DNA from 3 places in the Streptomyces sp. NPDC006529 genome. Region 1 is predicted to be linked to each of the others. Evidence: riboswitches for the same ligand, from Rfam matches in the RefSeq annotation. Region 1 holds a riboswitch; each other region holds the start of a gene.
What was found. Region 1 has a riboswitch for thiamine pyrophosphate ahead of ABZY31_RS11690 (thiamine ABC transporter substrate-binding protein). Riboswitches for the same ligand answer to the same signal wherever they lie in the genome.

Region 1 (9,419 bases):
CCGAGGTGCCCTCAAACGCCGGGCGGGCTGACTTTTCCCGGGCATCCCAGCCCGGGTCGCCCCTGTGTGGCCTCCGGCGGGCCCTCAAACGCCGGGCAGGCTGAAAATGCCCTCCGGGCGTCCCGAGTCGCCCGGAGGCCTGAGCCTCACGGCTACGCGCACGCAAGCCCAGTCCCCGGCGGGCTCGCCAACGGCTCAGCGCACGCAACCCCAGCCCCGCCGGCGTTTGAGGCGCCTCCGGAGGACGGGTCGGGCAGCCTTCCGGTGGGATCCGGGCGAAGGCCCGCGGGTCGGCATCACCCCAGCACCGCACCCATGGGTGGGGCGGGCTGCGCACGCGTACGGCCGGGGCCGTTACCGGGGCGGGAGGACGACCACCTCGGACGGGGTGAAGCGGACCGCCACGCGGTCCCCCGGCTCCGGCGCCCCGGCCAGATCACACTCGGCCTCCAGCACCGGCCCCGCCCCCGCCCTCAGCAGCAGCGCCACGTGCGACCCCCGGAAGGTCCGCGCCTCCACCACGCACGGCAGGCCGCCGAGTCCCCCCGGCACCACCCCCGCGGGCCGGACCAGCACCCGGCAGGGTCCTTCCGGGGATCCCGCCGGGACCGGGATCCGGCCCCACACCGTGTCGGCGACACCCCCCGACACCGTCGCCGTCACCACGTTCTCGAAGCCCAAGAACCGCGCCACGAACTCGGACGCCGGCCGCTGCCAGACCTCCAACGGGGTCCCGGCCTGCGCGATCCGCCCGTCCCGCATGACCACCACCCGGTCGGCCAGCGCGAAGGCCTCGCCCTGGTCGTGCGTCACGGCCAGGACGGTCGTGCCCAGCCGGGAGAAAAGTCCCCGCAGCTCGACCACCAGCCGCTCCCGCAGCCCCCGGTCCAGCTGCCCCAGCGGTTCGTCGAGCATCAGCAGCCGCGGCGAGGGAGCCAGCGCGCGGGCCAGCGCCACCCGCTGCTGCTCGCCCCCGGACAGGGAGGCCACGGCCCGGCGCTGCGCGCCCGGGAGCCCGACCATCTCCAGCAGTTCGGCCACCCGGGCCTCGTACGACGGCCGCGCCGCCCCCCGCATCCGCAGCCCGAAGGCCACGTTCCCGCCGACGTCCCGGTGCGGGAAGAGCTGGTGGTCCTGGAACATCAGGCCCACCCCGCGCCGGTGCACCGGCACTCCCCGCTGGTCGGCGCCCCCGAGCAGCACCCGCCCGGCGGCGGTCGCCTGGAGCCCGGCGACGACCCGCAGCAGCGTGGACTTCCCGCTGCCGCTGGGGCCCAGCACGCACACCGTCTCGTGTTCGGCGACCGCGAGGTCCACGGCGTCCACGACCGTGCGCTCGCCGAAGCGCACCGACACTCCGCTCAGTTCCAGCAGGGTCATCAGAACTCTCCGGAGGTCTTGTCGGGTCGCAGTCGCTCCAGCACCAGCAGGGACACCGCGCACACCAGCATCAGGATCGTGCTCAGGGCCATCGCCTGCCCGTAGTTCATCCCACCCGCACGCCCCAGCAGCCGGGCCACGGCCACGGGCAGCGTCGGGTGGTCGGGCCGCGCGATGAAGACGGTCGCGCCGAACTCGCCGAGCGAGACCGCGAAGGCGAACCCGGCCGCGATCAGCAGCGCCCGCCGCACCAGCGGCAGGTCCACCTCCCGCCAGACCCGCAGCGGTGAGGCTCCGAGCACCGCCGCGGCCTCGCGCAGCCGCCCGTCCACCGCGCGCAGGACGGGCAGCATGGTCCGTACGACGAAGGGGACGCCGACCAGCGCCTGGGCCAGCGGCACCAGGATCCACGACGTCCGCAGGTCCAGCGGCGGTTCGTCCAGGGTGATCAGGAAACCGAAGCCGACCGTCACGGCGGACACGCCCAGCGGGAGCATCAGCAGCGCGTCGAAGCCGCGTACGAAACGGCCCCCGCGCCGGGTGAGCGCCGCGGCCGCGAGCCCCCCGACGACCAGCGCGATGCCGGTGGCGGCGAGGGCGTACTGCAGCGAGTTCCAGATCGCCTCCAGCGGCGGCACCAGGAAGGTCCCGCCCCCGGCGCCCTGGTCCGCCAGCGCCCGGTAGTAGGTGAGCCCGTACCCGCCGGGGGCGTCGAAGGAGCGTTCCACCAGCACCCCGAGCGGCAGCACGACCAGCAGGGCCACCGTCGCGAGGACCCCGGCGAGCAGCAGCCACTGCCCGGTTCCGTGCGGCCGCCGCGCGGTCCGCGCCGGATCGACCAGGCGGAGCGCGGTCTCCCGCTTGCGCACGGTCCAGGCGTGGACGCCGAGGATGGCGCCGACGGCCGCGAACTGCACCATCGTCAGGACGGCGGCCGTCGGCAGGTCCAGCAGCTGCGCGGTCTGCCGGTAGACCTCCACCTCCAGGGTGGAGTACGCCGGTCCGCCGAGGATCTGCACGACGCCGAAGGAGGTGAAGGTGAACAGGAACACCATGAGGGCGGCCGCGGCGACGGCGGGGCCGAGCGCGGGCAGGGTCACGCGCCGCCAGGCCGCGAAGCGCCCCGCTCCGAGCACCCGGGCGGCCTCCTCCTGGCGCGGGTCGAGCTGCGCCCACAGGCCGCCGACCGTGCGGATGACGACGGCGTAGTTGAAGAAGACGTGGGCGAGCAGGATCGCCCAGACGGTGGTGTCCAGGCGGACGCCCCACAGCTCGTCGAGCATCCCGCCGCGTCCGACCAGGGCCAGGAAGGCGGTGCCGACCACCACGGTGGGCAGCACGAACGGAACGGTGACCACCGCGCGCAGGAGGCGCTTGCCGGGGAACTCGAAGCGGGCGAAGACGTAGGCACCGGGCAGCGCGATCAGCAGCGTCAGCGCGGTCGAGGCCAGCGCCTGCCAGGTGGTGAACCACAGCACGTCGCCGATGTCGGGCCGGGCGAGCACCTCGCCGATGCGGCCGAAGTGCCACGCTCCGTCGCTCTTCAGCCCGCGGCCGACGATCGCGGCGACCGGGTAGGCGAAGAAGAGGCCGAAGAAGGCGAGGGGCACGGCCATCAGGGCAAGTCGCACCGCGACGGCCCGGCGTCCTTCGGCGCCCGGCTGCGTCCCGGGGCCCGAACCGGAAGGGAGGCCGGGGCCGGGCCCGGGGCCCGTGAGGGGCCCCTCGCCCCGGCCGGCGCCGGAGTCCGGCGCGGCGCCCCCCGGCGCCGCATCGGACTCCTTCGCGGCGTCTACTTCACGACGAGCGAAGACCATGCCTTGACCCACTGCTCGCGGTTCTTCGCGATGGCGTCGGGGGCGACCGTCTGCGGCTTGTCGATCACCACGCCGTGCTTCGTGAAGAGCTCCGGCAGCTTCGCGTCCTTGACCACCGGGTTCACGAACATCTGGAGGGGCATGTCCTCCTGGAACTTCTTGCTCACCAGGAAGTCGACCAGGGCCTTGCCGCCCTCCTCGTTCTTCGCGCCCTTGAGCAGGCCCGCGAACTCGATCTGGCGGAAGCAGGTGCCGGTGGCGACGCCCGTCGGTGCCTCGGCCGGCTGCGGCTCGCCGTACAGGACCTCGACCGGCGGGCTGGAAGCGTAGGAGACGACCAGCGGGCGGTCGCCCTTGGCCTTCTTGCCGCCCGCGGAGCCGGAGAACCGCTCGTTGTAGGCCTGCTCCCAGCCGTCGACGACCTCGACGCCGTTGGCCTTGAGCTTGGTCCAGTAGTCCTTCCAGCCGTCTTCGCCGTGCGCGCCGACGGAGGCGAGGAGGAAGCCGAGGCCGGGCGAGGAGGTCGCCGCGTTCTCGGTGACCAGCAGGTTCTTGTACTCCGGCTTGACCAGGTCGTCCAGCGTCTGCGGCGGGGCGATCTTCTTGTCGGCGAAGTACGCCTTGTCGTAGTTGACGCAGATGTCGCCGGAGTCGACCGGGGTGACCCGGTGCTCCTTGTCGAGCTGGTACTCGGCGCCGACGCCGGCGAGGCCCTTGGCCTCGTACGGGGTGAAGATGCCGTTGTCGAGTGCGCGCGAGAGCAGGGTGTTGTCGACGCCGAAGAAGACGTCGCCGCGCGGCGAGCCCTTGGTCAGGATTTCCTGGTTGAGGGCGGCGCCCGCGTCGCCGCTCTTGAGGACCTTGACGGTGTAACCGCTCTGCTGCTCGAACTCCTTCAGGACGGCCGGGGTCACGTTGAAGGAGTCGTGGCTGACGAGGGTGATCGTCTTGGGCTTGGCCGCGTCGCCCGCGCCCGCCGAGGTGTCCTTGGCGTCGCCGCACGCGGCGAGCGCGGCGATGCCGAGCGCGACGGCGAGCGCGCTGCCCGCGATCTTCTGGGTGGTGCTCATGAAATGCTTCCTCCTGGGATGACCAGGAGAAGACGCGGCCCCGCCCGGCGCCCCGCGCACGTGGACGCGGGAGCGGTCGCCGGGCAGGGCGCAACAGCTTGAGTGGTGACCGAACTTCCTACCCGGAATGACCCGGGCGAGGTTCAGAGGGTCTGCGGTGACGGTTACCGCACTCTCAGCGCTGTGGCGCTCCCCTGTCGGAATATGCAGTTGGTTTCGGCCACAGGGTACCCCGCGGCCGAACCACCGGGTCAGCCCGGCACCGGGCGGCCGACCACTCCGGCCGCTCCGGGCACTCCCGGTGTTCCCCGTGCTCCTAGCGCTCGGACGCGGCGAGCTGACCGCAGGCGCCGTCGATCTCCTGGCCGCGGGTGTCCCGTACGGTCACCGGCACGCCGTGCCGCGCGATCGCCTCGACGAAGGCCTTCTCGTCCTCGGGGCGCGAGGCGGTCCACTTCGAGCCCGGGGTGGGATTCAGCGGGATCAGGTTCACGTGGACGCGCTTGCCCTTGAGCAGCCGCCCGAGACGGTCACCGCGCCAGGCCTGGTCGTTGATGTCGCGGATCAGCGCGTACTCGATGGAGATCCGGCGGCCGGACTTGTCGGCGTACTCCCAGGCCGCGTCCAGCACCTCGCGGACGTTCCAGCGGGTGTTCACCGGCACCAGGGTGTCGCGCAGCTCGTCGTCGGGGGCGTGGAGCGAGACGGCGAGGCGGCACTTGAAGCCCTCGTCGGCGAACCGGAGCATGGCCGGGACCAGGCCGACCGTGGAGACGGTGATGCCGCGCTGCGACAGGCCGAGGCCGTCGGGCTCCGGGTCGGTGAGCCGGCGGATCGCGCCGACCACACGGTTGTAGTTGGCCAGCGGCTCGCCCATGCCCATGAAGACGATGTTCGACAGGCGCGCCGGACCGCCGGGCACCTCGCCGTCGCGCAGGGCGCGCATGCCGTCGACGATCTGGTGCACGATCTCCGCGGTGGAGAGGTTGCGGTCCAGGCCCGCCTGGCCGGTGGCGCAGAACGGGCAGTTCATGCCGCAGCCGGCCTGCGAGGAGATGCACATGGTGACCCGCTCGGGGTAGCGCATCAGCACCGACTCGACGAGCGTGCCGTCGTGCAGCTTCCACAGGGTCTTGCGGGTCGTGTCGTCGTCGCACGAGATGTGGCGGATGACCGACATCAGGTCCGGGAGCAGCGTCTCGCGGAGCTTCTCGCGCGAGGCCGCGGGGATGTCCGTCCACTGCGCCGGGTCGTGGTTGTACCGGGCGAAGTAGTGCTGCGACAGCTGCTTGGCCCGGAAGGGCTTCTCACCGATCGCGGCCACCGCCTCGCGCCGCTCCTCAGGGGTGAGGTCGGCCAGGTGCCGCGGGGGCTTCTTGGCTCCGCGCGGGGCGACGAAAGTGAGCTCTCCCGGAACAGGGCGGGCCATGGCAGGTACTCCTCGGTAAAGACGAAAGGCGCACCGCAAGAAGCAGCGCGCCTTTCAAGGGTAACCGCCCGGGCGGTTCCGCCCCTCTCGGACGGATTCCCCCGGTCTCCCCGAGGGCTCAGCCGGTACCAACGAACGCCGCCAGCAGCAGCCACACCACGGGCGCGGTCGGCAGCAGCGAGTCCAGCCGGTCCATGATCCCGCCGTGCCCCGGCAGCAGCGTGCCCATGTCCTTGATGCCCAGGTCCCGCTTGATCATCGACTCGCCGAGGTCTCCCAGCGTGGCGCTGACCGCGACGGCCAGGCCCAGCAGCAGGCCCTGCCACCAGGCACCGCCGTCGATCAGGAACTCCATGCACAGCGCGCCGGCCGCCATCGCGAAGGCCACCGCACCGAAGAGCCCCTCGCGGGTCTTTCCGGGGCTGATGCGCGGGGCCAGCTTGTGCTTGCCGAAGCGCCAGCCCACCGCGTACGCCCCGGTGTCGCTGACGACCGTCAGGAGCAGGAAGGTGACCACCCGCTGCGGGCCGTCGTCGGCGGTGAGGAGCATCGCGACGAAGGTGGCCAGGAAGGGCACGTAGAACGCGGCGAACACGCCCGCCGTGACGTCCTTGAGGTAGTCCTCCGGCGGTTCGGTCATCCGCCACACGAGCACGGCGAGCGCCGTCAGGGCCATCGCGATCCAGGCGCCCTCGGCACCCCGCACGTACCCGGCGATGACCATGGCCGCGCCGCCGACCGCGAGCGGTACCAGCGGGGCCCGGATGCCCTTCTTCTCCTGGAGGCGGGAGGTCAGCTCCCACAGCCCCACGACGACCGCGACGACGACGACGCCGACGAAGACGGCCTTGACGATGAACAGCGAGGCGAAGATCACCGCGCCGAGGCCGATGCCGACCCCTATGGCGGCACGCAGGTCACGGCCGGCCCGCTTCTTCTGCGGGGGCTGCGAGGCGCCCTGCGGGGCCTGCGAAGGTGGGGTGGACATGGGCTCCTGCGGCGGCGTCTCGGCGCGGAACAGGGGGCCGCCGGCGTCGGCGGCCCCCGGATCGCGTGCTTCCCGGTCGTCGAAGTCACGGCCGGCGGCATCGGGCACGATGGGCATGGGCCGAGTGTGCGGGCCCACCCGCGCATCGTATGCGGGACCCGCCGGAACCGGCTCCGCCCGCCAGGGAGAGTCGTTCATCAGACTTCGAGCAGCTCGGCTTCCTTGTGCTTCAGCAGCTCGTCGACCTGCGTGACGTACTTCGCGGTGGCGTCGTCGAGCTCCTTCTCCGCGCGGCGCACCTCGTCCTCGCCGGCCTCCTTGTCCTTCACCATCTTGTCGAGGGTGTCCTTCGCCTTGCGGCGGATGGAGCGGATGGAGATCTTGGAGTCCTCGGCCTTGGTCTTGGCGACCTTGATGTACTCCTTGCGGCGCTCGCCCGTCAGCTCGGGGAAGGTGACCCGGATGATGCGGCCGTCGTTGCTCGGGTTGACGCCGAGGTCGGAGTCGCGGATGGCCTGCTCGATGTTGCGCAGGGCGGAGGCGTCGAACGGCGTGACGATCGCCATGCGCGGCTCGGGCACCGCGAAGGACGCGAGCTGGTTGATCGGCGTGAGGGCGCCGTAGTAGTCGGCCACGATCTTGTTGAACATCGCCGGGTGCGCGCGGCCGGTGCGGATCGCCGCGAAGTCTTCCTTGGCGACGACGACGGCCTTCTCCATCTTCTCCTCGGCCTCGAGGAGGGTTTCTTCGATCACCACGTGCTCCTGCATGTCTTGAATGGATGGTTCAGGCTGGCGGGGCCGGCCGGCCCCGGGCGCCCGTGTCAGGCCCGGGTGCCCTGGTCGCTGACGAGCGTGCCGATCTTCTCACCCTTGACGGCGCGGGCGATATTGCCCTCGGCGAGCAGTTCGAAGACCAGGATCGGCAGCTTGTTGTCGCGGCACAGCGTGATGGCCGTGGCATCGGCGACCTTGAGGTCGCGGGACAGCACCTCGCTGTACTCCAGCGCGTCGAACTTCACCGCGTCCGGGTTCTTCTTCGGGTCGGAGTCGTAGACCCCGTCCACGCCGTTCTTGCCCATCAGCAGGGCCTCGGCGTCGATCTCCAGGGCGCGCTGGGCGGCGGTGGTGTCGGTGGAGAAGTACGGCATGCCCATGCCCGCGCCGAAGATGACGACGCGCCCCTTCTCCAGGTGGCGCACGGCGCGCAGCGGGATGTACGGCTCCGCGACCTGCCCCATGGTGATGGCGGTCTGGACCCGGGAGTCGATGCCCTCCTTCTCCAGGAAGTCCTGGAGGGCGAGGCAGTTCATCACGGTGCCGAGCATGCCCATGTAGTCGGACCGGGCCCGGTCCATGCCGCGCTGCTGGAGCTCGGCGCCGCGGAAGAAGTTGCCGCCGCCGATCACGATCGCGATCTCGGCGCCGTCGCGGACCACGGCCGCGATCTCACGGGCGATGGCGTGCACGACGTCAGGGTCGACGCCCAGCCCGCCGCCGCCGGAGAAGGCTTCGCCGGACAGCTTGAGCATGAAGCGGCGACCCTTCTTCTCGTGGTCGCTCTTGTCGTCGGAAGCGGTGTGGGGGTCCACGCCCTGATTCATGGAGATCTCCTCGTGCACATACGAAGGAGGCCATTGCCGGTGGGTCCTCGCGGTTCCCTCTACGGCAATGGCCTCCTCGTCAGATCTGCGGTCGACCGGCGCGAACGCGGACGACTGCCTCAGACCCTACCGGGGTCCGGTGTCCGTCGCGTACGGACGGACTCAGATGCCGACCTTGATGCGCGCGAAGCGCACCAGGGTGACACCGGCCTCGTCCAGAACCTTCTGGACGGACTTCTTGGCGTCCAGGGCGTAGGCCTGGCCGAGCAGGGTGTTGTCGCGGACGAAGCCCTTGACGCGACCCTCGACGATCTTCGGCAGGGCAGCCTCGGGCTTGCCCTCGGCGCGGGTGACCTCTTCGGCGACGCGACGCTCGGACTCGAGGATCTCGGCCGGGATCTCGTCCTCGGAGAGCCACTTCGGGGAGAACGCGGCGATGTGCTGCGCGATGCCGCGGGCGACCTCGGCGTTCTCCTTGTCCAGCTCGACCAGGACGCCGATCTGGAACGGCAGGTCGGGCATGGTGCGGTGCATGTACGAGGAGACGTAACCGCCGGTGAACTGCGCGAAGCGGTCCAGGACGATCTTCTCGCCGAGGTTGGCGTTGGCCTCGTCCACGAACGCCTGGACCGTCTTGCCGGGCTCGATCTCGGACGCGAGCAGCGCCTCGAGGTCGGCCGGGTTGGACGCGGCGATGTGGGCGGCCAGCTGGTTGGTGACGGCCTGGAACTTGTCGCCCTTGGCGACGAAGTCCGTCTCGCACTTCAGCTCGACGATGACACCGGAGGTGTGGTCGTCGGAGATGAGGGAGGCGACGGCGCCGTTCTCGGCAGAACGGCCTTCGCGCTTCGCGACGCCCTTCTGGCCCTTGATGCGGAGCGCCTCGATGGCCTTGTCGACGTCGCCGTCGGACTCGACCAGAGCGTTCTTGCAGTCCATCATGCCGACGCCGGTCAGCTCGCGGAGCTTCTTGACGTCAGCGGCGGTGTAGTTCGCCATGAGTCTGTGATTCTCTCTCGAAGTCGTGGATCTACGGGTGAACGGCGGAGGAGACGCGCTCGTGGCGCGGCTCCCCCGCCGTCATCGTCCGTGCCCGGAGTGCCCGGCGGGTGTACGCCGGGCGCTCTCAGTG
Region 2 (9,419 bases), on a different contig from region 1:
CGCGGCGGCGAAGTGGCGGCGCGGGATCCGCCCCGCGCGACGGGCCAGCCGGCCCGCCGCCACGGCGTCCCGCATCGCCGCCGCCATCAGCACCGGCACCTGCGCCCGCGTCACCGCCGACGCCAGCATCACCCCCGCGCACCCCAGCTCCATCGCCAGCGCCGCGTCGGACGCCGTCCCGGCCCCCGCGTCCAGGATCACCGGCACCCCGGCCCGCTCGACGATGAGCTCGAAGTTGTGCGGGTTGCGGATGCCCAGCCCGGACCCGATCGGCGACCCCAGCGGCATGATCGCCGCACAGCCGACGTCCTCCAGCTTCCGCGCGAGGACGGGGTCGTCGTTCGTGTAGGGGAGGACCGTGAAGCCCTCGTCGACGAGGGTCTCGGCGGCGTCCAGCAGCTCGACGCCGTCGGGCAGCAGGGTCCGCTCGTCGGCGACCACCTCCAGCTTGACCCAGTCGGTGCCCAGCGCCTCCCGCGCCAGCCGCGCGGTCAGCACGGCCTCGCCCGCGGTGAAGCAGCCCGCGGTGTTCGGCAGGACGGCGATGCCGAGCCGGTCAAGGACGGACAGGACGGAGCCCTGGACCGTCGGGTCCAGGCGCCGCATCGCCACGGTGGTCAGCTGGGTCCCGGAGGCGGTCAGCGCCCGTTCCAGTACGTCGAGGCTGGGCGCACCGCCCGTGCCCATGATCAGGCGGGACGAGAAGGTCCGGTCGCCCAGGGTGAAGAGGTCGTCGTGGTCCTTGTCGTGGTCGTCGGCCATGGTCAGCCTCCCTGGACCGCGGTGAGGACCTCGACGCGGTCGCCGTGGTCCACCGCCGTGGCGGCCCACTGGCCGCGCGGGACCACGGTCTCGTTGAGCGCGGCGGCGACCCCCTTGGGGGCAGCGGTCAGCGTCGCGACGACAGCGTCCAGGGTGGTGCCGGCGGGGATCTCGCGGGGCTCGCCGTTGACGGAGATGACGCGGGCGGCGGAGGCGGCGCGGGGGCCGGAGGCGGTCATGCGGGGGACTCCTCGCGTACGGCGGAGAAACGGCGCGGGCTGAAGGGGCGGGCCACCTCGGGCAGCTCGCCCGTGGTCAGGACGTCGGCGAGTACGTCGCCGGTGACCGGGGTCAGCAGGACGCCGTTGCGGTAGTGGCCGGTGGCCAGGTGCAGCCCCGGCAGTTCGGTGGGGCCGAGCAGCGGGGCGTTGTCGGGGGAGGCGGGGCGCAGGCCCGCGCGGGTCTCGGTGAGCGGCAGCTCGGTGATCCCGGGGGCCAGCTCGTGCGCGTCGCGCAGCAGCTCGTACACCCCGCCCGCGGTGACGGTGGTGTCCCAGCCCAGTTCCTCGCTGGTTGCCCCGACGACGAGTTCGCCGTTCTCGCGCGGCACCAGGTAGACGTGGCTGCCGCGGACCACGGCCCGGACCGTCCGGGACAGGAACGGCGCGCGGGCGGGCGGCACGGTGAGCCGCAGCACCTGCCCCTTGACCGGCCGTACGGGAGGCAGCGCCCGCGGCGGTACGCCGTCCAGCCTGCCGCTGAGGCTGCCCGCCGCCAGCACCACCTGGTCGGCGGCGACCGAGATGCCGTCGTCGAGCAGCGCGCCCGCAGCGCGGTCGGCGGTGACGGTGAGCCGGGCGGCCTTCGCCCGGTGGAGGACGACCCCGGCCCGTTCGCAGGCGGCCAGCAGCGCGGCCGCGAGCTGCCGGGGGTCGACCTGGTGGTCGCCGTCCACGCGCAGCCCGCCGCGCACGCCCGGGGCCAGCATCGGCTCCAGCCGGCGGCACTCGCGGCCCGTCAGCCACTGGGATTCCAGGCCGCAGCGGCGCTGGAGGGCGTGCAGTTCGCGCAGGTGGACCCGGTCGTCGGCGTCGAGGGCGACGGCCAGGGTGCCGCAGGCGCGGTAACCGATGCCGAGGCCGCCGCTCGCGTCGGCGAGTTCCGCGGCGAAGGCCGGGTAGCGCTCGGCGGAGGCGAGGTTCAGGCCCAGCAGGGTCTCCTCGCCGTAGTGCAGCTCGGTGACGGCGGCGAGCATGCCGGCCGCGACCTGCGCCGCGCCGCCGCCGGGGGCCGGGTCGGCCAGTACGGTGCGCAGTCCGCGGCGGGCCGCCCGCCAGGCGGTGACCAGGCCGATGATGCCGCCCCCGATGACGAGGACATCGCATCCCCGGCCGGATTCTCCGTGAGAGTGCATGGGCGTCCAGCCCCTCCCTTCGCCGGCATGACCCGGATCAGGTTCGTACGGTCGGAGGCCGTCCAGCCTCCCTCTCAGCCCGGTGCGCCCGGACTCCCGCGATAGGTACGGTGGCCAGACTAACCCCGCCGCCGGGACCGGGTAAGCGGCCTCCCTGTTCCTGGCGGATCATCAGATGGTTAGGGTGGCGGTGTGAACGAGCAGACCGAGCAGACGTACGAGCGGGCGGACGGCCCGGTGGGCGAGCCGACGGACGGGCCCGGGGCCCCGCCCCCCGTGGTGATCGTCGGCGCCGGAATGGCCGGGGTGCAGACCGCCGTGGCCCTGCGGGAGCGGGGTTTCACCGGACCGGTGATCCTGCTCGGCGCCGAGCCCCACCAGCCCTACGACCGGCCCCCGCTCTCCAAGGCCGTCCTCCTCGGCAAGGCCGAGGGCGCCGCCTTCGAGGTGGACTTCGCCGGCCTGGAGATCGACCTGCGGCTCGGCGTCGAGGTCACCGCGCTGCGCGCCGCCGACCACGCCCTCGACACCACCGCGGGCGAGGTGGCCTACGGCGTCCTGGTCCTGGCCACCGGCGCCGAGCCGCTCACCCTCCCCGGCACCGAGGGGGTGCCCGGCGTCCACCTGCTGCGCACCCTCGACGACGCCGAGCGGCTGCGCCCGGTGCTGGCCGCCGCACCCGAGGCCGTGGTGGTCGGCGCGGGCTGGATCGGCGCCGAGTTCGCCACCGCCGCCCGCGGGGCGGGCTGCGCCGTCACCGTGGTCGAGGCCGCCGACCGGGTCCTCGCCGGGGCCCTGCCCGCCGAGGTCGCCGCGCCCATGGCCGCCTGGTACGCCGGGGCCGGGGTCCGCCTGATCACCGGCGCCCGGGTCGCCGGGATCGAACCGGGCGCCGCCGGAGCCCCCGGCCGGGTGCTGCTCGCCGACGGCGGCGAACTGCCCGCCGCCGCCGTGGTCGTCGGCATCGGCGCCCGCCCCGCCACCGGCTGGCTGGCCGGGACCGGCGTCGAGCGCGGCAGCGACGGCTCGGTCACGGCCGACGCCCACCTGCGGACCTCGCTGCCCGACGTGTACGCCGTCGGCGACTGCGCCTCCTTCCCGTCCGCGCGCTACGGCGCGCGGCTCCTCGTCCACCACTGGGACAACGCCCTGCAGGGCCCGCGCACGGTCGCCGCCAACATCCTGGCCGCCTTGGCCGGGGAACCCCCCGCCGTCTACGACCCCGTCCCGTACTTCTGGTCCGAGCAGTTCGGCCGCTTCGTCCAGTACGCGGGCCACCACGCCGCGGCCGACACCCTGCTGTGGCGCGGCGACCCGGCGGACGACGCCTGGTCGGTGTGCTGGCTGCGCGCGGGGGTGCTGGTGGCGGTGCTCGCCGTGGGGCGCCCGCGCGATCTCGCCCAGGGCCGCAAGCTCATCGAGTCGGGGGCGCCGGTGGACCCGGCGAAGGCCGCGGACCCGGCCGTTCCGCTGAAATCGGCCGTCCTGTGACCGGGACCGGGCGGGGTTCCCGCAGGGTCCGCGGGCCCCGCGGGAACCCCGCCCGGCCCGCCCGACTACCGGCTGTCAGTCCTGGATGGCAGGCTTGTCCTCGTGACCGAGATTGACGCAAAGATCGAAAAGCTCGTCCCTGCCTGGCTCTACCTCCCCGACATCGCGGAGATGCTCGGCATCGAGGTGACCAAAGTCCGGCAGATGGTGAAGGAAGGCCAGCTCATCGCGGTGCGCCGCGGGGAGAACCGCTCCCTCCAGGTGCCGGCCGCCTTCATCGACGGCGACAAGGTGGTCAAGGGTCTCGTCGGCCTGCTGACCGTGCTGCGGGACGACCGCTTCACCGACGAAGAAATCCTGGAGTGGCTGTTCACCGCCGACCCCACCCTGCCCGGCACCCCCGTGCAGGCCCTGAGCGAGAATCGCGGCACGGAGGTAAAGCGCCGCGCTCAGGCGCTCGCCGTCTGACCTGATCCGCTCCACGTGGTGTGCGGGCCCGCCCGGGCCCGTACGCCACGGCCACCCCGGGGGTTCTCCCATGCAGCAGCTGTCCGATGCCCGGCTCTACCTGTGCACGGACGCCCGCAAGCGGCAGGGCGACCTCCCCGCGTTCCTCGACGCCGTCCTCGCGGGCGGCGTCGACATCGTCCAGCTGCGCGACAAGGGCATGGAAGCGGGCGAGGAACTCGAACACCTCCAGGTCTTCGCCGAAGCCGCCCGGCGCCACGGCAAGCTCCTCGCCGTCAACGACCGCGCCGACGTGGCCCATGCCATCGGCTCCGACGTCCTGCACCTGGGCCAAGGTGACATCCCGGTGCCCGCCGCCCGCGCCATCCTCGGCGCCGGCGTGCTGATCGGCCGCTCCTGCCACGCCGAGGCCGAGGTGGACGCCGCCGTCGCCGAAACCGGCGTCGACTACTTCTGCACCGGCCCCTGCTGGCCCACCCCGACCAAGCCCGGCCGTCACGCGCCCGGGCTCGGCCTGGTCCGGTACACCGCCTCGCTCGCCCAGGACCGCCCCTGGTTCGCCATCGGCGGGATCGACGCCGGGAACCTGGACGAGGTGCTCGACGCGGGCGCCGAGCGGGTCGTGGTCGTCCGCGCGATCACCGAGGCCACCGACCCGGGCGCGGCCGCCGCGGACCTCGCGAAGCGGGTTCGCGCGCGCCTGGGCTGAGCGCCCCGGCCGTCGGCCCGGCAAGGTCCGGTCCCGCCGGTCCCGGCGAGCCCCGGACCCGCCCCGGCCGCCCCGACCGTCCAAAAATCTGTCCAATCCATGGACGCCGCTTCGGTCGGCGCAAGGGCGCGTCTAACCTGCGCACATGGCCCTTGGTACCGCTTCCACCCGCCCGGACCGCGCGCGCACCGTCCGCGACATCCTCGCGTCCGGCAAGTCGTCGTACTCCTTCGAGTTCTACGCGCCCCGGACCGAGCAGGGGGAGCGCAGCCTCTGGAACGCCCTGCGCCGCATCGAGGCCGTCGCCCCGAGCTTCGTCTCGGTGACCTACGGAGCGGGCGGTTCGACCCGCGGGGGCACCGTCAAGGCGACCGAGCGGATCGCCGCCGACACCACCTGCACCCCGGTCGCGCACCTCACGGCCGTCGACCACTCGGTCGCCGAGCTGCGCCACGTGCTGGGCCAGTACGCCGACGCCGGGATCCGGAACATGCTCGCGCTGCGCGGCGACCCGCCCGGCGACCCGCTCGGCGAGTGGATCGAGCACCCCGAGGGCGTGCTGTACGCCGCCGACCTGGTCCGGCTGATCAAGGAGTCCGGCGACTTCTGCGTCGGCGTCGCGGCCTTCCCCGAGATGCACCCGCGGTCCCTCGACTGGGACACGGACATCCGGCACTTCGTGGACAAGTGCCGTGCGGGCGCCGACTATGCGATCACACAGATGTTCTTCGATCCGGAGAACTACCTGCGGCTGCGCGACCGGGTGGAGAAGGCGGGCTGCGAAACCCCGATCATCCCTGAAGTCATGCCTGTTGTGAACGTGCGGACCCTGGACCGGCTGCCGGAACTGAGCAACGCGGTCTTCCCCGCGGAGTTGAAAGAGCGCATGCTCGCCGTCAAGGACGATCGCGCCGCTGTACGCTCCATTGGCATCGAGTTCGCCACGGAGTTCTGCGCGCGGCTGCTGTCCGAAGGCGTTCCCGGACTGCACTTCATCACGCACAACTCCACGGCGACGCTGGAGATCTACGAGAACCTGGGCCTGCACCAGCGGGCCTGAACGGCCGTACCCGTGGGCGGCCTACCCGAGAGGGGCCATGCATGGGAATGACGGTCCTCTACATCGCGTTCGGATTCGTCGCGCTGTGGCTGCTTGCCGAGGTACTGCTCCAGTACAAGGCCAGGCTGCGCTGGAGGCTGCTCGCCTTCACCGGCTTCGTGGGCGTGGTCGTCGGGGTGATGCTGCCCTCGGTGCTGGTCATCGCGGCCGGCGCGACCGCCTTCGCGGTCGGCCAGACCCTGGTGACGCTCTCCTTCCGCAAGGGCTTCGTGGCCGGCTGGGCGCTGCGCCGGGGCGGGGCGCCCGTACGGACCGCCTCCAAGCGGCGGCGCGGGGCCGGCGGCGCACAGCGCGAGCCCGCCCTCGAGGTGAGCGACCTGGAGTACGGGCCCACCGCGTCCGGTCCGGACGACGCCGACGACACCGGAGCGGACCGCGACGCCTTCCACGGCGGGGACCGGGACGCCGCGGCCGCGCACCGGGACGAGCAGCCGGGACCGTACGGCGCCCAGCCGACCGAGGCCTTCGCCTCCCCCTTCGCAGCGGCCGGTCAGCAGGACGCGCACCCGCAGGACGCCCAGCAGTACGCGGCCTACTACGACCCGCAGTTCGCCCCGGCGCAGGACGGCCACCCGCAGCAGTCGCAGCAGCAGTACCAGGGCGACGGGTACGACTACCACACCGGCTATCCGGTGGCCGGGGACCAGCAGGTGTACGCCGCCTACTCCGACCCCTACATCGGCACGGGCGGCAGCGCCCAGCCCGCGCAGTACGCGGACTACGCGCCGTACGCCGACCCGTACGCCGCCCAGAACCAGGCGGCGCAGCAGCAGTACTCCATGGACACCCCGCCCGGCGGCGTGTGGGTGCCGCAGCAGCGCTACACCGAGCCGGACCCCCAGCAGCAGGGGCAGCACCCCGACCCGGCGGATCCGCAGCAGCCCTACCCGTACCCGTACCCGGGCACGGGGGACCACGAGCCGTACCGCTACTGACGGCCGGGCGCCCGGCGGCCGGGGCGCCGGCTCAGCGGGAGCCGCGGAAACCGGCCCCCTCCACGATCAGGCCCGCCACCAGGGCCCCCGTCATCCCGGCGTGCGCCAGTCCGCCGCCGGGGTGGGCCCAGCCGCCCGCCAGGTACAGGCCCGGCAGGGCGGTCGCGTTCGCGGGGTAGAGCATGCGCCCGCCCGCCCCCGCGAGGGCGGGCGGCGGAACCGCGCCGTCCACCGCGCCCGTGTCCTGCGCGATGTCCGCCGGGGTGCGCGCCTCCTGCCACAGCAGCCGCTCCCGCAGCCCGGGAACCGCCCGCTCGGCCGCCGCGAGCAGCTCCGCGTCCGGTGTCCCGGCGACGGTGCACGCGGCGCTCACGGTGACCGCCTCGTGGTCCGCGTCGGGCCGGGTGGCCGGGTCGTCGGGGCGCAGCACCGTGACGGGCCGGGTTCCGCGGGAGTGCACCACGGTGCGGTGGACGGCGTCCCCGGGGCGGGGGCCGCGCAGCGCGAGGAAGAGGGTGCTGCGGCTCAGGGCCTCCGTGCGCGGGGGCACCGAGTCCGCCGGCCAGGGCCGGGCGCCCGGCAGCAGCGGGACCAGGAGCCCGCGGGGATCGGCCCCGCAGACCACCGCGTCCGCCGCCACCCGGGTCCCGTCCTCCAGCAGCACCCCGGCCGCCCGGCCGTCGTGCTCCAGCACCTCCCGGACCGGGGCGCCGAAGCAGAACTCCACCTTCCGCTCCCGGCAGCGCTCGTACACGGCGGTGGCCAGCTCCCGCAGGCCCCCGCGGACGTACCAGCTGCCGAAGGTCTGCTCCATGTACGCGAGCACCGCGGCGGCGGCGGGCGCGGTGCGCGGGTCGGCCCCGTGCCCGAGGACCATGGCCTCCAGCAGCGTCGCCAGCGGCCCGCCCAGCTCCCGCCCGGCCATCTCGGCCAGCGTCGGCGGCCGGCGGCGCAGCAGCCCGCTGCCGCGCAGCGCGGGGTAGGGGTCGCGGCCCAGTACCCGCCAGTCGGGGCGCAGCGGCTCCTCCAGCAGAGGGCGTCGGGTGGCGTCCCAGGCGTCGCGCGCGCGGCCCAGGACGGCGTTCCAGCGGTCCCCGGAGCCCGCGCCGAAGGCCCGGTCGAGGACGGCGGCGACCCCGCCGCGCGAGGCGCCCGGCAGGGTGACCCCGGCGCCGTCGGCCATCAGGTGCCGGGCGGCCGGGTCCACCTGGATCAGCTCGGCGCACTCCTCCAGCGGGCGCTTGCCGGTCTTGACGAAGAGATCGCGGTAGACGGCGGGCAGGTGCAGCAGACCCGGTCCGGTGTCGAAGGAGAAACCGTCGCGCTCGAAGCGCCCCACCGCGCCGCCGTAGGTCGCCGAGCGCTCGTACACCGTCACCCGGTGGCCCGCCACCGCCAGCCGGGCGGCCGTCGCCATCGCGCCCATCCCGGCGCCGGTCACCGCAATTCGTGCCATGCGCCCGACCCTACCGAGTCACCCCGGTGGGCCCGTCGTCGAGGCCCGGACCAGGCGCTTCTCCTCGCGCCGCTGCGCGCGGCGGCGCAGGAAGCGGCGGATCCGGGTCCACAGGTAGAGCAGCATCGCGAGCCCGATCAGCAGCAACACGCCCGCGATGACAGCGGCGGCCTGCGGATTGAACATGGCGAAGGTGACGATCCCGCCGACGCCGAGGTCCTCGGCCGTGCTGAGCGCGATGTTCGTGAACGGCTCGGGCGAGGTGTTCACGGCCATCCGGGTGCCGGCCTTGACGAAGTGGCTGGCCAGCGCGGTGGATCCGCCGACCGCCCCGGCGGCGATGTCGGAGAGCGAACCGCTCTGCCCGGCCAGCAGCGCCCCGACGACGGCCCCGGAGACGGGGCGGATGACGGTGTGCACGGTGTCCCAGAGCGAGTCCACGTACGGGATCTTGTCGGCGACGGCCTCGCAGAGGAACAGGACGCCCGCGACCACCAGGACGTCGGTGCGCTGGAGTGAAGCGGGCACCTCGTCGGTGAGCCCGGTCGCGCCGAAGATGCCGAGCAGCAGGACCACGGCGTAGGCGTTGATCCCGCTGGCCCAGCCGCTGGTGAAGACCAGGGGGAGGACACTCACCCGGTCATCATGCAGCACGCGGCCCGGCCGGGCGGGCCAACCCGCGGAGCGGGGGCCGCGGGCCGGTCGCCCGGAGACGGGTGAGGGGACGGACGCCGACCGGCGTCCGTCCCCTCACCCCTGTGTCCTGCGGGGGCCCGCTGCTACTGGCCCTGCTGGCCCTGCTCGTCACGGCGGCGCTGCCAGCGCTGCTCGATCCGGTTCATCATGCTCCGGCGCTGCCGGCTCTGGCCGCGGCCCAGATCACCGGCACCGCCGGTGACGGACTGCTCGCCGGGTTTGGGCGCTTTGCGCCATCCGGTGACGGCGAGAACCGCACAGCCGAGCATGACGAGGAACCCCACCACGCTGACCCAGATCAGGTTCTGCGCGACCATTCCGGTCATGAGGAGCGCGATACCCACCAGAAAGCCTGCGACCGCCTGGTA
Region 3 (9,419 bases), on a different contig from region 1:
CCGAAGGGAACCGCCGTCTTGCGCAGCGCGGCGGCCACCGGCTCGTGCGCCACGGCGAACCCGACCCGCAGGCCGGCCAGGCCGTACGCCTTGGAGAAGGTGCGCAGGACCGCGACGTTCGGCCGGCTCCGGTAGATCTCGATCCCGTCCGGCACCTCGGTGTCGCGCACGAACTCGCGGTAGGCCTCGTCCAGCACCACCAGGACGTCCGCGGGCACCCGGTCCAGGAACCGCTCCAGCTCCGCACGGCGCACGACGGTGCCGGTGGGGTTGTTGGGGTTGCACAGGAAGATCAGCCGGGTGCGCTCGGTGATCGCGTCCGCCATCGCGTCCAGGTCGTGCACGTCACCCGGGGTCAGCGGGACCTGGACCGAGGTCGCGCCCGAGATCTGGACGATGATCGGGTACGCCTCGAAGGAGCGCCAGGCGTAGATGACCTCGTCGCCCGGACCGGCGGTCGCCTGGATCAGCGACTGCGCCACGCCGACCGACCCGGTGCCCGTCGCCACGTGCTCGACCGGTACCCCGAAGCGCTCCGCGATCTCGTTGACGAGCGCCGTGCAGGCCATGTCGGGGTAGCGGTTGAAGTCCCCGGCGGCCGCGACGACGCTTTCGAGCACCCCCGGCAGCGGCGGGTAGGGGTTCTCGTTGGAGGACAGCTTGTACGCCACCGGGCCTCCGGCGGCGGCGGGCTTCCCCGGCTTGTACGTGGGAATGCCATCCAGCTCGGCGCGCAGCCTCGGGCTCTTCTCGCTCACCGCAGGTCCTCCTCGACCATCCCGTGCAACTCAATACTGCTCACCTTATGAGGATTCCGTCGTCCCGAGAATGGTGGGCGCCAGGAAAGAGGGGGAGCGCGTGCATATATGCGTGCGCCGGTGGCCTGCGCCGTGGCGCGCGTCCCTCGTGCAGGTGAGTTGAGACCGGTCCGAGACCTCACCACTTTGGCATGCTCGGACCCGACGACAAGCGCCACGATCACTTACGGCTACCAAATGCCTTGTATTCCAAGGTCATTTGGGGTGGCGCACCGTGCAGAAACGTGCCTGTCAACGCCTGCATATGCATACGGACCAACCAGGCCCCCGAGCCCTACTATCGGCTCGCCATGACAGCAGCAGGGAAGCATCAGGTGAGCCGGACCGAGACCCCCCGGCGGACCGCGGGCCGTCCGGGCCGCGCGGGAATCAGGGACGTGGCCGCCGCGGCCGGCGTCTCGATCACGACCGTCTCCGACGCGCTCAATGGCAAGGGGCGGCTCCCGGACGCCACCCGCCGCCACGTCCGCGAGGTGGCCGACCGGCTGGGCTACCGCCCGTCCGCCGCCGCCCGAACCCTCCGTACCGGCAAGTCCGGCCTCATCGGCCTGACCGTGACGACGTACGGGGATGAACCTTTCACCTTCACCGAGTTCGCCTATTTCGCCGAGATGGCCAGAGCCGCCACCTCCGCCGCGCTCGCGCGCGGCTACGCCCTGGTCATCCTCCCCGCCACCTCCCGGCACGACGTGTGGTCGAACGTCGCGCTCGACGGGACCGTCGTCATCGACCCCTCCGACCACGACCCCGTCGTCACCGAGCTGGTCCGCCAGGGCCTGCCGGTGGTCTCCGACGGCCGCCCCGCCGGCACCCTCCCCGTCACGGCCTGGGTCGACAACGACCACGAGGCCGCCGTCCTCAACCTGCTCGACCACCTCGCCGCCGCGGGAGCCCGGCGCATCGGACTCCTCACCGGCACCACCACGGACACCTACACCCGGCTCTCCACCACCGCCTACCTCAGCTGGTGCGAGCGCGTCGGCCAGGACCCCGTCTACGAGTCCTACCCCGCCCACGATCCGTGCGCCGGAGCCGTGGCGGCCGACCGGCTGCTCGCCCGGCCCGACCGCCCCGACGCCGTCTACGGACTCTTCGACCCCAACGGCACCGACCTGCTGGCCGCCGCGCGGCGCTACGGTCTGCGGGTGCCCGAGGACCTCCTGCTCGTGTGCTGCAGCGAGTCCACCGTGTACGCCTCCACCGAACCCCCCATCACCACCCTCTCCCTCAAACCGCGTCGCATCGGCACCGCCGTCGTGCAGTTGCTCATCGACGCGATCGAGGGCGTCGACACCGGACGACCCGTCGAACAGGTGGTCCCGACCGAACTGATCGTCAGAACTTCGTCACAGCGCAGGCAGCCGCGCACCACCGTCAGTCCGCCCCGATCCCCGTCCGGAGACTGACCTCCGGGTATTTCCGCACCATCCCGCAACACGCATATCGGTTGAAAACGGTAGGAAGGGTCGGCTCCGGCCAGGATTCACCACCCCTGGTGCGTCACAGAGCGCGAGCCGCATTCCTATGATGGGCGCACGACATCACGGACCCTCCGATCCTGGAGGTCAGGAGGGTCCGCAGATGTACGGCAGCGCGACGGTGGTGGAGGGGTCGATGACTCAGGGGGCCGGTCAGGGACCCGCGATGCGGACGGAGACGCTGCGGGACTTCCGGGTTCCGGCCGCCCCTCCCGTCGCGTACGGCACGGACGCACCCACGCCCGCGGTACCCCGCGAGGTGCCCGTCTACGGCGAGTACCCGGCGTACTACGACGAAGGCGCGTCGGTGCCGCCGCCGCGGCCCGCCTACGCCCCCACCCCGGTGCACGCTCCCGGTCCGCCTCCCGCGCCGGACGCGGGCCCGCCCGGCGGCACGGCGGCGCCCGTACACGCGGAACAGCACGGTCCCTCCGAGCCGGCCGCGGAGTCCGAGGACTACACGCCCACGCAGCGCGACCTCCCGATCATCAGCCGCGGCGGACCGGGCGACACCGTCCAGGTCCAGTACGTCCCCCAGGACGCCCCCGCCGACGGGCCCGGGCCGCTCTACGTCGTCGGCGACGTCCACGGCTACCTCGACGAGCTGATCGCCGAACTGCACGCTCAGCACCTGATCGACGCCGACGGCCGGTGGTCCGCCGGGAACGCGCGCCTGTGGTTCCTCGGCGACTTCACGGACCGCGGTCCCGACGGCATCGGCGTGATCGACCTCGTCATGCGGCTCTCCGCCGAGGCCGCGGCCGCGGGCGGGTACTGCAAGGCCCTCATGGGCAACCACGAACTCCTGCTCATCGGAGCCAAGCGGTTCGGCGACACCCCGGTCGTGTCCGGCGCGGGCACCGCCAGCTTCCAGGCCGCCTGGCTGCTCAACGGCGGCCAGCGCACCGACATGGAGCGCCTGCAAGACGTACACCTGCAGTGGATGTCGCGGCTGGACGCGGCCGCCCTGGAGGACGGTCACCTGCTGCTGCACTCCGACACCACCGCCTACCTCGACTACGGCGACTCCATCGAGGACGTCAACGACAAGGTCCACGAACTGCTCAACCAGCACGACGCGGACGAGACGTGGGACCTGTTCCGCAAGTTCACCAAGCGCTTCGCCTTCCGCGACCAGGAGACCGGCCCCCAGGCCGTGCGCGAGCTCCTCGGCACCTACGGCGGCGGGCGCGTGGTGCACGGGCACAGTCCGATCCCGTACCTGCTGGGCGAAGTGGGGACCGAGGACGGCGAGCGCACCCACGGTCCGGAGACCATCGACGGCCCCCACGTCTACGCGGAGGGCCTCGCCATCGCCATGGACGGCGGGGTCACGATGGCAGGGAAACTGCTGGTCGTACAACTCCCGTTGACCGACTGAGGGTTCCTGGAGCAGGGTATTTCGGAAAGCCCCTGTCACCGCGTGGCGGGGGCGTTCTACCATCGCACTATCCGTAGCAGGCTCTCCTCCGTTTGTGCCGGTGCCCGGTCCACACGGGCCCACCGGTCTCCACGGAGCATCGGGGGATGCACATGACCAGCGCTCCGCACCTGCTGACCGAAGACCGACCGGAGTTCGATCGGCTCCTCGACGAGGCGCTGCGCACCGCGCACGAACGGCCCGAACTCGCGACGCTCGGCGAACGACTGAACGCCGAACAGTTGCGCACCATGGCCCTCGATGCCAGTGCGCTGCTGACGGCCGCCGCCGCGGCCGAGTACGACCACTACGTGAAGATCCGCGGTGAGCTGCGCGACGAGACGGCGGCCACGCATGCACACGCGCCGGACGACGACACGAGCGGTGGCGGCGCGGGGGTGGGCGCCGTGGTCGCGGTCCTGGCACCGGTGCTGGCCGGCACCGCCATGCTCATTTTCCTGCTGGTGGGCTACACCCTGAAGATGATCGAGCCCGAACCGGCCTTTGCGGAAACCATGCTGACGGCGGGTTGGCTCTTCGGCGCCCTCACGGCGGCGGCGATCCTGATCGCCGCGATCGGTCTGCTGGTCACCGCGGTCCGCAACAGCGCGACCGAGGTGACGGTGGACGTGGCGGAGACCGTCCCCGACGAGGTTTCGCGCGCCCGGGAGGCGTGGCGGCACGCACTGCTGGAGCGGGGCATCATGCCGTTCCTCCAGGACGCGCTGGCGGATCCCAGTGCCGGGGCCGGCTCCCCGATACCGCGGCGCCGGCCCCGGCGCATCCCGCAACTGGGCTACAGTGCTCCCGATTTCAGCAGCCCGGGGAATTCCGAGAGCACCCATCCCGGCTATACGCCACCGGACTTCACGAGCCCCGACTTCGGCGGACCGGAGCACGAGCCGAGCTGACGCCGCAGGGGTGGATGTTTCACGTGAAACACGACGGCGCGTGGAACACGGAGGACAGGCACCCGGCGCCCGGCGCCGTTCCCGAGGCGGACCGACCTCGGAGACGACGCCGGGTCACCCGTGTCAGTCGGCCAGCGGCAGGTAGACGCGGTTGCCCGCCGCGGCGAACTCGGCGGACTTCTCCGCCATGCCCGCCTGGATCTCGTCCGCCTTCAGGTCCCCGCCGTGTTCGCGACGGATGTCCTGCGAGATCTTCATCGAGCAGAACTTCGGGCCGCACATGGAGCAGAAGTGCGCGGTCTTCGCGGGCTCGGCCGGAAGGGTCTCGTCGTGGAACTCGCGCGCCGTGTCGGGGTCGAGGGCCAGGTTGAACTGGTCCTCCCAGCGGAACTCGAAGCGCGCGTCGGACAGCGCGTCGTCCCATTCCTGAGCGCCGGGGTGCCCCTTGGCCAGGTCGGCGGCGTGCGCGGCGATCTTGTACGTGATGACACCGGTCTTGACGTCGTCACGGTTGGGCAGACCCAGGTGCTCCTTGGGCGTCACGTAACAGAGCATCGCGGTGCCCCACCAGGCGATCATCGCCGCGCCGATGCCCGAGGTGATGTGGTCGTACGCGGGAGCGACGTCCGTGGTCAGCGGGCCCAGGGTGTAGAAGGGGGCCTCCTCGCAGATCTCCTGCTGGAGGTCGATGTTCTCCTTGATCTTGTGCATCGGGACGTGACCCGGGCCCTCGATCATGGTCTGCACGTGGTGTCGCTTGGCGATGGTGTTCAGCTCGCCCAGCGTCTTCAGCTCCGCGAACTGCGCCGCGTCGTTGGCGTCGGCGATGGAACCGGGGCGCAGGCCGTCACCCAACGAGTAGGTGACGTCGTACGCGGCCAGGATGTCGCAGAGTTCCTCGAAGTTCGTGTAGAGGAAGTTCTCCTTGTGGTGCGCGAGGCACCAGGCGGCCATGATCGAGCCGCCGCGGGAGACGATCCCCGTCTTGCGGCGCGCGGTCAGCGGCACGTACGGCAGCAGCACGCCCGCGTGGACTGTCATGTAGTCGACGCCCTGCTCGGCCTGCTCGATGACCGTGTCCTTGTAGATCTCCCAGGTCAGCTCCTCGGCCCGGCCGTCGACCTTCTCCAGCGCCTGGTAGAGCGGAACGGTGCCGATCGGGACGGGGGAGTTGCGCAGCACCCACTCGCGGGTGGTGTGGATGTTGCGGCCGGTGGAGAGGTCCATGACCGTGTCGGCGCCCCACTTGGTGGCCCAGGTCATCTTGTCCACCTCCTCCTCTATCGAGGAAGTGACGGCGGAGTTCCCGATGTTGGCGTTGACCTTCACCAGGAAGCGCTTGCCGATGATCATCGGCTCGATCTCGGGGTGGTTCACGTTCGCGGGCAGGACCGCGCGGCCTGCCGCGATCTCCTCGCGGACGACCTCGGGGGCGACGTTCTCGCGGATCGCCACGTACTCCATCTCCGGGGTGATCTCACCGCGGCGGGCGTACGCGAGCTGGGTCACTGCCTGGCCGCCGCGGCCCCGGCGGGGCTGGCGGGGGCGGCCGGGGAAGACGGCGTCGAGGTTCTTGAGGCCGCCGCGGGGCGAAGTGTGCTTGATGCCGTCGTCCTCGGGGCGCACGGGACGGCCCGCGTACTCCTCGGTGTCACCGCGGCCGATGATCCAATTCTCGCGCAGCGGTGCCAGACCCCGGCGGACGTCGGTCTCGATCTGCGGGTCGGTGTACGGGCCGGACGTGTCGTAGAGCGTCACGTCCTTGCCGTTGGTGAGGTGGACCTGGCGGACCGGCACGCGGAGGTCGGGGCGGGAACCCGCGACGTACCCCTTGTGCCAGCCGGGCTGGCGCTCTTCCCGACCGTCGCTGTCCTGGCTGACGGCAGGCGTGTGTGCGTCCTGAATGGTCATGAGACCTGATCTCCCTACGCCGGCATTACCCGGTAACAGGTTCGGCGGTCGACGCAGCCTCTTCCCGTACGTGTCCACGTACGGTGATCAGCGCCCTCTCAGCCCGGTGCTCCGAGCTCCCGCGTTGTGCAAAGGTGCCCCCACGCTAGCGTCATCCCTGGCGTGCTGAACAGTGGGCCCCCTCATCTCTTGCGATGATCAGTCGGTGACGTCCTCGCCGCAGCCCCCCATCGAGCCCACGGAACCCACGGAACACACGGGTCACGCCCACGCCCGCCACGGGTCGCCGCACGAGGCCTCCCCCGGACCGTCCCACGGGCACTCCCACTCCCACGGTCACGGACCGGCGGCTCCCGTTTCGAAGCACCTGCGCAAGGTCATCGCGGCGGTGCTGATCCCCTTCGCCGCCGCCGTCCTGGTCGGCATGGTCGTCCTGTGGCCGGGCGGCGCCCCCGCCCACGAGCGCACCGGCGTGGGCTTCGACCGCCAGACCCAGCAGGGCGCGGTGGTGTCGATCGAGCGGGTCGACTGCAAGTCCGTCAACGCCGCCCAGGTCCCGCCCCCTTCCGACGCCCCCCGGAGCGGTGCGGCCGAGGCCGCTCGGGCAGGCGACTGCAAGAAGGCGACGGTGAAGGTCTCCACCGGCCCCGATCAGGGACGCACCTTCGTGGAGATCGTCCAGCCGGGCGCGCCGCGGCAGTTGGAGGACGGCCAGGAAGTCGTGGTCGCCTACGCGCCGGCCGCCCCCCGCGAACTGCAGTACTCCGTCATCGACGTGAACCGGAAACTCCCGCTGGCGCTGCTGGCCGGCATCTTCGCCCTCGCGGTCGTGGTGGTCGGCCGGATGCGCGGGCTGTTCGCGCTGATCGCGCTGGCCGTCAGCTTCTCCGTGCTGACGCTCTTCATCCTGCCCGCCATCCTCCAGGGCTCGAACCCGCTGGTCGTGGGCGTCGTCGGAGCCAGCGCCATCATGCTGATCGCGCTCTACATGTGCCACGGCCTGACCGCCAGGACCTCGGTCGCCGTCCTCGGAACCCTGGTCTCACTGCTGCTGATCGGGCTGCTGGGCTCGGTGTTCATCGGCTGGGCGTTCCTCAGCGGCAACACCGACGACAACACCGGCCTGATCCACGGTCTCTATCCGCACATCGACATGAGCGGCCTGCTGCTCGCAGGGGTGATCATCGGATCGCTGGGCGTCCTCGACGACGTGACGGTCACTCAGACGTCCGCGGTCTGGGAACTCCACCAGGCCGACCCGACGATGGGACCCCGCGCGCTGTACCGGGCGGCGATCCGGATCGGGCGCGACCACATCGCGTCCGTGGTCAACACTCTGGTCCTCGCCTACGCGGGCGCGGCGTTGCCGCTGCTGCTGCTGTTCTCCATCGCGAACAGCAGTGTGGGAACGGTGGCCAACAGCGAGCTGGTGGCCGAGGAGATCGTACGGACGCTCGTGGGCTCGATCGGTCTGGTCGCCTCGGTCCCGGTGACCACGGCACTGGCCGCACTGGTCGTGTCCGCCGACCGGTCGGGATCCCCGGCCGCCACGGCGGCCTCGGGGCCGAGCCGCGGAGGGCGCGGTCGTCGACGTAAGCGGTGACACTGTGTGATGGCATTCAGCCCGCGTTCTGCTCGTTCTGCCGGGCCTCGGCGAGGATCTTCTCCAGCGCCTCCTCCAGGTTTTCCTCGAAATCACCGAGGTTGCGCTCCTGACCGAGCGGCACGATGCGGTCCGTGCGGTCGAGGAACGCCACCAGCGGCGCCGCGCTCGCCCGGAACAGGGCCCGGTCGGCGCCGACCTGGAGCCGGATGTGCACGTCCGACAGCTCCTCCGGTTCGGTCGGAGCGATGTGCACATCGCCGTCACCACATGCCTTGTTGATGCCGTCCAGCAGCAGTTCGCGGCCGAATGCCCAGGTCACGGGCGCGTCGCCGGGGAGGTGGAACGTCAGGCGCACCGCGTAGGGGTCACGCGCCTCGTACCGCAGCTCCACCGGGATCCGGAAAGCGAGCTCCTCCGAAACGAGGAAGCTCATCATGACCTCTGCCTGTACCGATTCGCGCATTGCCTACCCCGCTGTCGTGGAAGTGGCCAGGAATGGTCCCTCAAGGCCCTCTTGACAAGAGTGGTGTAAGCGCTTGCAGATCACAAGGAGTGAGTTTTCAGATACTGATAGAGAACGAGAGGCTACTCAACAGCGCGCCTACTTCACTCCGTAGCCGAGCGAGCGCATAGGGCAACCGGCCTTCGAGGTGCAACGGAAGAGAAATCGCCAAGGTCGCGGCGATGTCTCCGGCTGTGATCGGGATCGCCGCACACACCGTGCCGAGGGAATACTCCTGACGCTCCGTAACCGACTGCATCCGGCCGAGCGAGTCGATCCGCTGCTCGAGAGCGTGCATGTCCGAAACCGTGTACGGGGTGACGGGCTGGACCGGATGGCGGTCGTAGTGGTCCTTGCGCGCCTTCTCGTCGAGCTGTGCCAGCAGGCACTGGCCGATGGCGTGCGCGTGGCCTGTCTCGCGGAAGGCGGCCCACTCCTCGCAGGCGGGGCCGGCCGGGGTGTCCGAAACACCCACGACCTCGATCTCACCGTCGCGGTAGACCGCGAAGTAGACGGGGGCTCCGACCGTCTCGCGGAAATGCGCGAGCGAGTCCAGGATCATGGTGCGACGTTTCTGCTCAAGCCCGCCACCAGCCAGTCGCCCCACGGCTTCCCCCAGGACGAACACTCCGCCCTCCCGGCGCAGATAGCCCTCGTGCGTCAGGGTCCGCAGTAGGTGGTAGGCGGTGGCGAGCGGGAGACCGGCCTCGCGCGCCAGTTGCTTCGCCGGAGCTCCCTCGCTGTGGGAACCCACCGCTTCGAGCAGCCGCAGA

Region 2: it holds a riboswitch for thiamine pyrophosphate, as region 1 does, so the genes downstream of both, thiO (glycine oxidase ThiO) here and ABZY31_RS11690 (thiamine ABC transporter substrate-binding protein) in region 1, are expected to answer to the same signal.
Region 3: it holds a riboswitch for thiamine pyrophosphate, as region 1 does, so the genes downstream of both, thiC (phosphomethylpyrimidine synthase ThiC) here and ABZY31_RS11690 (thiamine ABC transporter substrate-binding protein) in region 1, are expected to answer to the same signal.

Annotation. Positions count from the first base shown of each region.
Region 1 covers NZ_JBEXPB010000011.1:84,987-94,405, forward strand. Annotated here, with positions in the region: gene ABZY31_RS11680 (ABC transporter ATP-binding protein) at 355-1,380, opposite strand; gene ABZY31_RS11685 (iron ABC transporter permease) at 1,380-2,996, opposite strand; gene ABZY31_RS11690 (thiamine ABC transporter substrate-binding protein) at 3,173-4,267, opposite strand; TPP riboswitch at 4,365-4,473, opposite strand; gene rlmN (23S rRNA (adenine(2503)-C(2))-methyltransferase RlmN) at 4,584-5,696, opposite strand; gene ABZY31_RS11700 (phosphatidate cytidylyltransferase) at 5,815-6,882, opposite strand; gene frr (ribosome recycling factor) at 6,882-7,439, opposite strand; gene pyrH (UMP kinase) at 7,508-8,287, opposite strand; gene tsf (translation elongation factor Ts) at 8,450-9,286, opposite strand.
Region 2 covers NZ_JBEXPB010000028.1:541-9,959, forward strand. Annotated here, with positions in the region: gene ABZY31_RS19915 (thiazole synthase) at 1-762, opposite strand, end outside; gene thiS (sulfur carrier protein ThiS) at 765-1,001, opposite strand; gene thiO (glycine oxidase ThiO) at 998-2,176, opposite strand; TPP riboswitch at 2,174-2,286, opposite strand; gene ABZY31_RS19930 (FAD-dependent oxidoreductase) at 2,414-3,667, shown strand; gene ABZY31_RS19935 (Rv2175c family DNA-binding protein) at 3,770-4,135, shown strand; gene thiE (thiamine phosphate synthase) at 4,206-4,844, shown strand; gene metF (methylenetetrahydrofolate reductase [NAD(P)H]) at 4,990-5,904, shown strand; gene ABZY31_RS19950 (hypothetical protein) at 5,946-6,899, shown strand; gene ABZY31_RS19955 (NAD(P)/FAD-dependent oxidoreductase) at 6,931-8,355, opposite strand; gene ABZY31_RS19960 (DUF4126 domain-containing protein) at 8,374-8,991, opposite strand; gene ABZY31_RS19965 (DUF3040 domain-containing protein) at 9,135-9,419, opposite strand, start outside.
Region 3 covers NZ_JBEXPB010000001.1:211,555-220,973, reverse strand. Annotated here, with positions in the region: gene hisC (histidinol-phosphate transaminase) at 1-758, opposite strand, end outside; gene ABZY31_RS01025 (LacI family DNA-binding transcriptional regulator) at 1,109-2,224, shown strand; gene ABZY31_RS01020 (metallophosphoesterase) at 2,418-3,677, shown strand; gene ABZY31_RS01015 (hypothetical protein) at 3,824-4,627, shown strand; gene thiC (phosphomethylpyrimidine synthase ThiC) at 4,751-6,538, opposite strand; TPP riboswitch at 6,533-6,671, opposite strand; gene ABZY31_RS01005 (YibE/F family protein) at 6,744-8,141, shown strand; gene ABZY31_RS01000 (SsgA family sporulation/cell division regulator) at 8,158-8,607, opposite strand; gene ABZY31_RS00995 (helix-turn-helix domain-containing protein) at 8,705-9,419, opposite strand, start outside.